DNA from 3 places in the Gordonia crocea genome. Region 3 is predicted to be linked to each of the others. Evidence: predicted binding sites of a transcription regulator. Region 3 holds the regulator's gene; each other region holds the start of a gene.
The links. The regulator LexA, encoded in region 3, represses DNA repair genes until DNA is damaged. The targets are predictions, from matches to a motif close to CGAACANNTGTTCG.
Positions count from the first base shown of each region.

Region 1 (2,262 bases), 470 kb from region 3:
CGGGTTCGGGGATGGTCGCGGGGCAATCAGGCCGGCCGCAGTCGCATTCGAATGCCGTTCCCGACAGCAATGCGAAGAGGGCGTCGCTGCTGCGGGCATCCGGAGAACGCGTGTCGGCGGGGCAGACGAGGTTGGCCAGCGTGATCACCGCGGAGTAGGCGATCACGGCGTTCTCGGTGGTCATCGTCGCCCCGACGGTGGCCATCCCGTCACTGCCGGAAAGGATCCAAGCGGTCCGATTCTCTTTGGCCTTCTCCCGCCGGCGCCGTACCGAGTCGGGGTCGTGGCGGAAGATGATCCGATCGACCATGTCGGACAGCCGTTTGGTCGACCACACTCCGGCCCCGCTGCGACGGGCCAAGACCGCGGCGATCGCGACGTCGACCTGCGGTGCCCAATCCTGGTCATCGATCAACTCGGTGCGTGACACGATCAGTCGGAACTGCCGCGGCGTGATCGCAGAATCGCGCAACTGGCGGCCCACCTGCGGCAGGCGGTCACGCATCGCGATCGCCTCCGACAGCCACTTCTCGGCTTGGCGCTGCGACAGGCCCTGGCTCATCGCGATCCGGGCGGCGCACTGCATCTCGATGTCGAGCATCCGAACTCCTCGTGCCGACGGCTCTGGCTTCCCGAACGTCGCGAGATAGGTGTGCATCGCACCGATCTCCCGGTATTCGGCCCAGGCGATCATGGCGGCGGCTTTTGCGGCATCACCCAACACGTCGATGGTCCAGGCGGGTTCGCCGACGGTGACGGCCATTGCGGCGTCCAGGGTGTGGGCGCGGTCCTGCCACAGGCCGGAATCCGGGTTGTTCAGGTGGGTGTCGGCATGATCGGGGCCCGGATCATCAGTGTCGTCGGTGAAGACCAGTGGCGCCATCGCCGCTTCCCGTTCGGCGGCGTCAACGGCCCCGGCCAGATCGATCGGCAGATCGGATCCGGCGCCGGGCTTGGCGATCGCTGCGAGGGTGGTCATGCCTCCATGCTACTCGAACACCCATTCGAGCGCAAGAGGAAATCTGCAGGTAAGACGCATGCGTGCGCGGGGTTGTGTCCAGAACGCATTGGGAGCAGAGCCGCAAGTCGCCCGTCTGGTCGGCGCCGATTCTCTCAGCCGTTGAGGGTATCCGAGGCGAAGGTCAGTGCATCGGACTCGGCCACCTCGAAGGACTCGAAGCGGGCATCGGCCAGAACCGCGTCGACGAGTGATCGCGACCCGCCGACCAAGGTCCACGCCCAGTCGATCTCGGTGGCCACCACCCAGGCATCCCCGCGCGGCCAGACCAGGGCGGGTACCGGTCCTGGGCCGAAGCGGCGGTCCCAGGCGATTCCGTTCCGGTATCCGTATTCGGGGTCGCCGAGCTCGGCGAGAGAGGTGGCGAAGACGACCATCTCCCGTCCGGGCCACGCGAGGAAGGGCCCGTTGCCGGTTGCCCGGCGGACGCCGGGATCGAGGAGTCGCGTGTCGTCCACCGACGACGGTCCGGGTTGTTCTTCGGCCGGTCCGTCGGAGGCGACCAGGTAGAGCGCAGCCGGGCCGTGCAGCTCGCCCCAGCCGGCCCAGATGGCGGCGAACACGTCGGTTGCCGGATCTGCGTGGTCGGCGAGCAGCGTCGTCAGCTCGGCCATCATCGCCGGATCCATCCGCCCCTCGAGGTCGACGTCGACCTGCCAGCCGTTGGCCAGCGTGGTCGTGTAGCAATCAGTCGCCTGGTCCGGCGTCGCGCCCGCGACGGCCCACCACTGCACCTGCGGGTGCATCTGGGCGCCGGTGACGGCGGCGACCTCGCGCCAGGGCGACCGGCGAGTGGCGCCGTGCTCGTCGGTGACCTCGACGGGGTGCAGGATCCGGGCGTAGGCCTCGAATCCAGTGCCGGCTACTCCGCCGACCGTCGCCCATTCGCCGACCCGGCGCAGCAGGGCGCCGCCGGCGGCCTCGACGCGGTCGGGGTCGGTGATCAGTCGCATGGGGACCGATCGTATCGGCCCGAACCCGGTCCGGGAACGTGGAAACCCGCGGGCCTGCAAGGGAATCGCAGGCCCGCGGGAGTGTGGGGCGGTGAAAACGGGTCAGTTCGTGCTGTGGCGGATCACGCCGCGGATGTTCTTCCCGTCGCGCAGATCCTGGTAGCCCTGGTTCACCTCTTCCAGCGAGTACTCCTTGGTGACCAGTTCGTCGAGCTTCAGCTCGCCCGCGTCGTACAGCCGCAGGAGGCGGACGATGTCGTATTGCGGGTTGGACGAGCCGAACAGCGATCC
Region 1 covers NZ_BJOU01000001.1:1,854,525-1,856,786, forward strand. Annotated here, with positions in the region: gene nbrcactino_RS08775 (HNH endonuclease signature motif containing protein) at 1-979, opposite strand, end outside; gene nbrcactino_RS08780 (hypothetical protein) at 1,114-1,971, opposite strand; gene nbrcactino_RS08785 (NDMA-dependent alcohol dehydrogenase) at 2,074-2,262, opposite strand, start outside.
Region 1: the regulator LexA is predicted to act here: its motif matches at 994-1,007, upstream of nbrcactino_RS08775 (HNH endonuclease signature motif containing protein).

Region 2 (2,262 bases), 690 kb from region 3:
CCGCCGGACTGCCGGGGTCTTCCGGGTTGTTCATTCCCGGCGCGGCCCAATTGTCCAGCAGGACTTCGAGTTTGGCGCGTGCGGCGGGTGTCAGCCAGCCGCTGATCCGACTCATGCCGCGGATGTCCTGAGGGCCCAGTGTCAGGCCGCGTTGGCGTCGGCGATCGGTGTCGTCGGTGAGCGAGCCGTCGGGATCGAGATGCGCGAGTAGTCGCGTGCCGATCGCGCGCAGGTCGACCGGGGCCATCTCCCGTGCCGCGGTGGCCATGATGCCGACCGCGGTGTCGACCTCGTCGGGCGGCGTGTTCCGCGGCACCTTGGCCATCACCTGCTCGATCTCGTGGACCGCCTCGGCCGAGATCATTCCGTCGGCGACCCCATCGGCGACGGGCTCGCGCTTGGGCGGGAGCTTCTCCCCGGTCATCGACGTGAGGATTCCGATGGCCTGGGCCACCTCCGCCCGTCGATTCGCCGCCGACGCACCCAACCGCTGCGCCTGGGCGTAGTACCGCTTGACCGACGTGTGCCCGGCGGTGCGGAACAGCTCGCGATCGGAGACCTCCACCAACAGGGCCGCGTTGGCGCCGTCGGCCCGTCGCCACGCGGCTTCCAGCGTCGTGACGGTCTCGAGGACCTGATCGTCGGGGGTCAGGCCCAAGGGCATCGCTGCGAGCCGGCTGATGGCCGCGTCGATGATCTGTGCGAGCCCGAGGGCGGTGTCGGGTAGGTCACCAGGTGCCGACGCGGCAGTATCGCTCATTGGATAATCGCTCGCTGGATGATCGTTCACCGGATTCACCCCCTCCCGCCTGCGCTTTAAAGCATGCAATCGAACGTATGTTCATACTAGCGCATAAGGCTGACAAGCGTCGGGTCGATTCAGTTTTCCAGCTTGTCCTGTTCGCGGAGGAGATAGCCGCCGAGCATCCGTTTGAGTTCGGTGACGGTGGCCTCGTGGTCCTGGCCGGTCTGGACCGAGAAGCTCAGCGCGGAGTACACGGTGTGGACCAGCAGCCGGGCCATGGTCTTGCGCCGCTCGCGTTGATGCGGGGTCAGCGGCGCCAGGATGTGTTCGAGGCGCTCGGCGAGCGCCTGCTCGTTGAGGACCGCGGTGGCCCGGGTGGCCGGCGTGGATTGCACCGCCAACCAGACCGCCCGGCGCGACGGGTCGTGCTGCCACAGCGCGGCGAGGTGGTCGAGGAACCGTTCGAGAATATTGGGCCAGTCCAGCGAGGGGATGGCCGAGCCGAGTTCGGCCAGCTCGGCTTGGACGCCGACCGTGTCTTGCCGGTCCAACTCGCAGACGATCACGTACTTGTTGGCGAAGAACTGGTAGAGCGTTCCGATCGGGACGTCGGCGCGCGCAGCGATCTCCTCGCAGGTCATCGACTCGAATCCGACGTCGATGAGGAGCTGCCGGGCCACGGCGAGCATGGTCTCGAACTTGCGCCGGCTGCGCTCCTGGGTCGGCCGCCGTCGGGGGACCAGGGGAGTCAACGGGTCGCGCATGGCCGACGGGGTCAGATCTTGAGGTCGCGGCGCAGCTTGGCGACGTGCCCGGTTGCGCGGACGTTGTACAGGCACTGCTCTAGACGGCCGTCGGCCCCGACGACGAAGGTGGAGCGGATGACGCCCTGGACGACCTTGCCGTACAGCTTCTTCTCCCCGAAGGCGCCCCACTCGGTCAGCACCTTCTTGTCCGGATCCGAGAGCAGCGGGAAGGTGAGGCCGTCGGCCTCGGCGAACCGGGCCAGCTTCTCCGGCTTGTCCGGCGAGATGCCGACCACCGCGAGACCGGCGTCGTTCAACTCGGCCAGGTTGTCGCGGAAGTCGCAGGCCTGCTTCGTGCAGCCGGGCGTCATAGCAGCGGGGTAGAAGTACACGATGACGCGCCGGCCGGCGTAGTCGGAGAGGGAGACGGGGTTGCCGTGGGAGTCCGGGAGGGTGAATTCCGGCGCGGGATCGCCGACGGCCAAACGCGTGGGGGCAGACATGTGTTTGAGGCTAGCCGATCGGATCGCGCTCGGCGGGGGGCTGCGGAGTAGGCTCGAATCCCAGTTGACCTGACCACTGCGACCCGACCACACGAGAAGGAGATCTCCCGTGGCCAAAGACACAGAGCGCATCGAACAGCAGATCGCGCAGGCCCGCGAGGACTTGGCCTCGACGCTGGACCAACTCGCCGATCGCGCGAACCCGCAGCGACTGGCCGATGACGCCAAGTCGCGCGCCATCGCCACCCTCAACACACCGGCGGTGAAG
Region 2 covers NZ_BJOU01000001.1:1,627,122-1,629,383, forward strand. Annotated here, with positions in the region: gene nbrcactino_RS07640 (HNH endonuclease signature motif containing protein) at 1-760, opposite strand, end outside; gene nbrcactino_RS07645 (TetR/AcrR family transcriptional regulator) at 880-1,509, opposite strand; gene bcp (thioredoxin-dependent thiol peroxidase) at 1,521-1,994, opposite strand; gene nbrcactino_RS07655 (DUF3618 domain-containing protein) at 2,104-2,262, shown strand, end outside.
Region 2: the regulator LexA is predicted to act here: its motif matches at 831-844, upstream of nbrcactino_RS07640 (HNH endonuclease signature motif containing protein).

Region 3 (2,262 bases):
CAACGTCGGCGAGGTCATCGAATTGAGCGCCCGCAGCTGGTTCACCACTGCTTGTCGCGGCATGTCGGGTGCGATCCGGGCCGCGACTGCCGTCAGCGTCTCGCCGCCGCGAACATGCACAACCGACGTGGCGACCGGAGCCGGCGCCGACGCCGCCTCGTAGTTTCCGCCGACGATGGCGAACAGCCACACCAGCCCGGCCAGCGCGGCGCCCACCAGGATGGCCGCGGCGGCCTTGCGCCGGGCGAACACCCGGCTGTCCGGCGCCGGCCGTGCGACCCGCGGACGGCCATGGGCCGGTCCGGTGCACTCGCTGCCCCGGCCCGGGCGGGGTGCGGGCAGCCGCGTGTCGCGCGGCCCACGCAGCGCCCGGCCCTCCGACCGGGCGGGCCCGCGGTGCGGCTGGACCACACGCTGCCGATGGCCCGCCGCGGCGATCGGCCGCGACGTCGGAACGGCGTGGTGCGGGTGGCCCGGGCGGTACATCACCGATGCGCTCATCTTCGATCTCCTCGTTCGTACGTTCGATGCACTGATGTTCGAAGTTCTACCACGCCCGTCTGACAAAGTCTCGCGACACGTCGAACAAATGTTTGAAACTGTCGGTTTGTTTCGCTACCGTGGGGCTCAACCGAGAACAGGAGAAACCATGGCCAAGAAGAAGCCGCAGGCCGGCCTGACCGACTCACCGGCGGCCGTCGAGGCAACCCTGACCCAGCGCCAGCGCGACGTGCTGGAAGTCATCCGCAAGTCGGTCCGTGAGCGCGGCTACCCGCCGAGCATCCGCGAGATCGGCGACGCCGTCGGCCTGGTGTCGACCTCATCGGTGGCCTACCAGTTGCGCACCCTGGAGACCAAGGGCCTCCTCAAGCGCGACCCCCACCGACCACGCGCGGTGAACGTCGCGCCGGACAAGAACCAGCCGCCGCCCGGAGGCGCCGCGGCCGGGACCGACGGGATGCCCGCACCGACGTACGTGCCGGTCCTCGGACAGATCGCCGCGGGCGGCCCCATCCTCGCCGAGGAGGCCGTCGAAGACGTCTTCCCACTCCCCCGCGAACTCGTCGGGGACGGCACCCACTTCCTGTTGCGCGTCATCGGCGAATCAATGATCGACGCCGCGATCTGTGACGGCGACTGGGTGGTGGTCCGGCAGCAGAACGTCGCCGACAACGGCGACATCGTCGCCGCGATGATCGACGGCGAAGCCACCGTGAAGACGTTCAAGCGCGACGCCGACCACGTGTGGCTGATGCCGCACAACCCGCTGTTCGAGCCGATCCCCGGCGACCGCGCCGTCATCCTCGGCAAGGTCGTGACGGTGATGCGCCGGATCTGACGACCCCTCAGCCGCCGGTCCGGGTGAACTCCTCGAGTTCCCCGGCGAGCGCGGCGGGCACGCGGATCCTCATTTTCGTCCCCGTGGCGTGATGCTCGGTCGATCGGACTTCGCCGTCGGCATGGATCCGCGAGACGACGTCGCCACGGTCGAACGGCACATCGACGAAGATCTCGACGTCGTGGCGGCCCACCTCGTCGCGGACCCGGTTGAAGAGCCCGTCGAGGCCTTCCCCGGTTCGGGCGGAGATGAAGATCGCCCCCGGCAGCGCTGCCGCCAGTTCCGCGCGCGCCAGACCGTCCATCGCGTCGATCTTGTTGACCACCAACAGCTCCGGTGGCGCGGCGGCACCGTCACCACTCTCCTCGAGTACCTCGGCCAACACGGTGCGTACCGCGGCGACCTGGTCGAGCGGGAATGCCTCGGCCCCGTCGACCACGTGGATCAGCAGGTCGGCGTCGGCGACCTCCTCCAAGGTCGACCGGAAGGCCTCGACGAGTTGGGTCGGCAGGTGGCGGACGAATCCGACCGTGTCGGTGAAGACCACCTCGCGACCGTCGTCCAGGCGCGCGCGGCGTGTCGTCGGGTCCAGCGTCGCGAACAAGGCGTTCTGCACCAGGACACCCGATCCGGTCATCGCGTTGACCAGGCTCGACTTCCCGGCGTTGGTGTATCCGACGACGGTGATCGTCGGGACACCGCTGCGGTGGCGCTCGAGGCGTTTCACCGTCCGCGCGGTCTTCATCGCGCGGATCTCGCGCCGCAGCTTGGCCATCCGCTCCCGGATCCGGCGGCGGTCGGTCTCGATCTTCGTCTCACCCGGGCCGCGCAGGCCGACGCCGCCATTGCTGCCGGCGCGTCCACCGGCCTGGCGCGACATCGACTCACCCCAACCACGCAGGCGCGGCAGCATGTATTCCATC
Region 3 covers NZ_BJOU01000001.1:2,321,739-2,324,000, forward strand. Annotated here, with positions in the region: gene nbrcactino_RS18195 (LysM peptidoglycan-binding domain-containing protein) at 1-501, opposite strand, end outside; gene lexA (transcriptional repressor LexA) at 650-1,339, shown strand; gene hflX (GTPase HflX) at 1,347-2,262, opposite strand, start outside.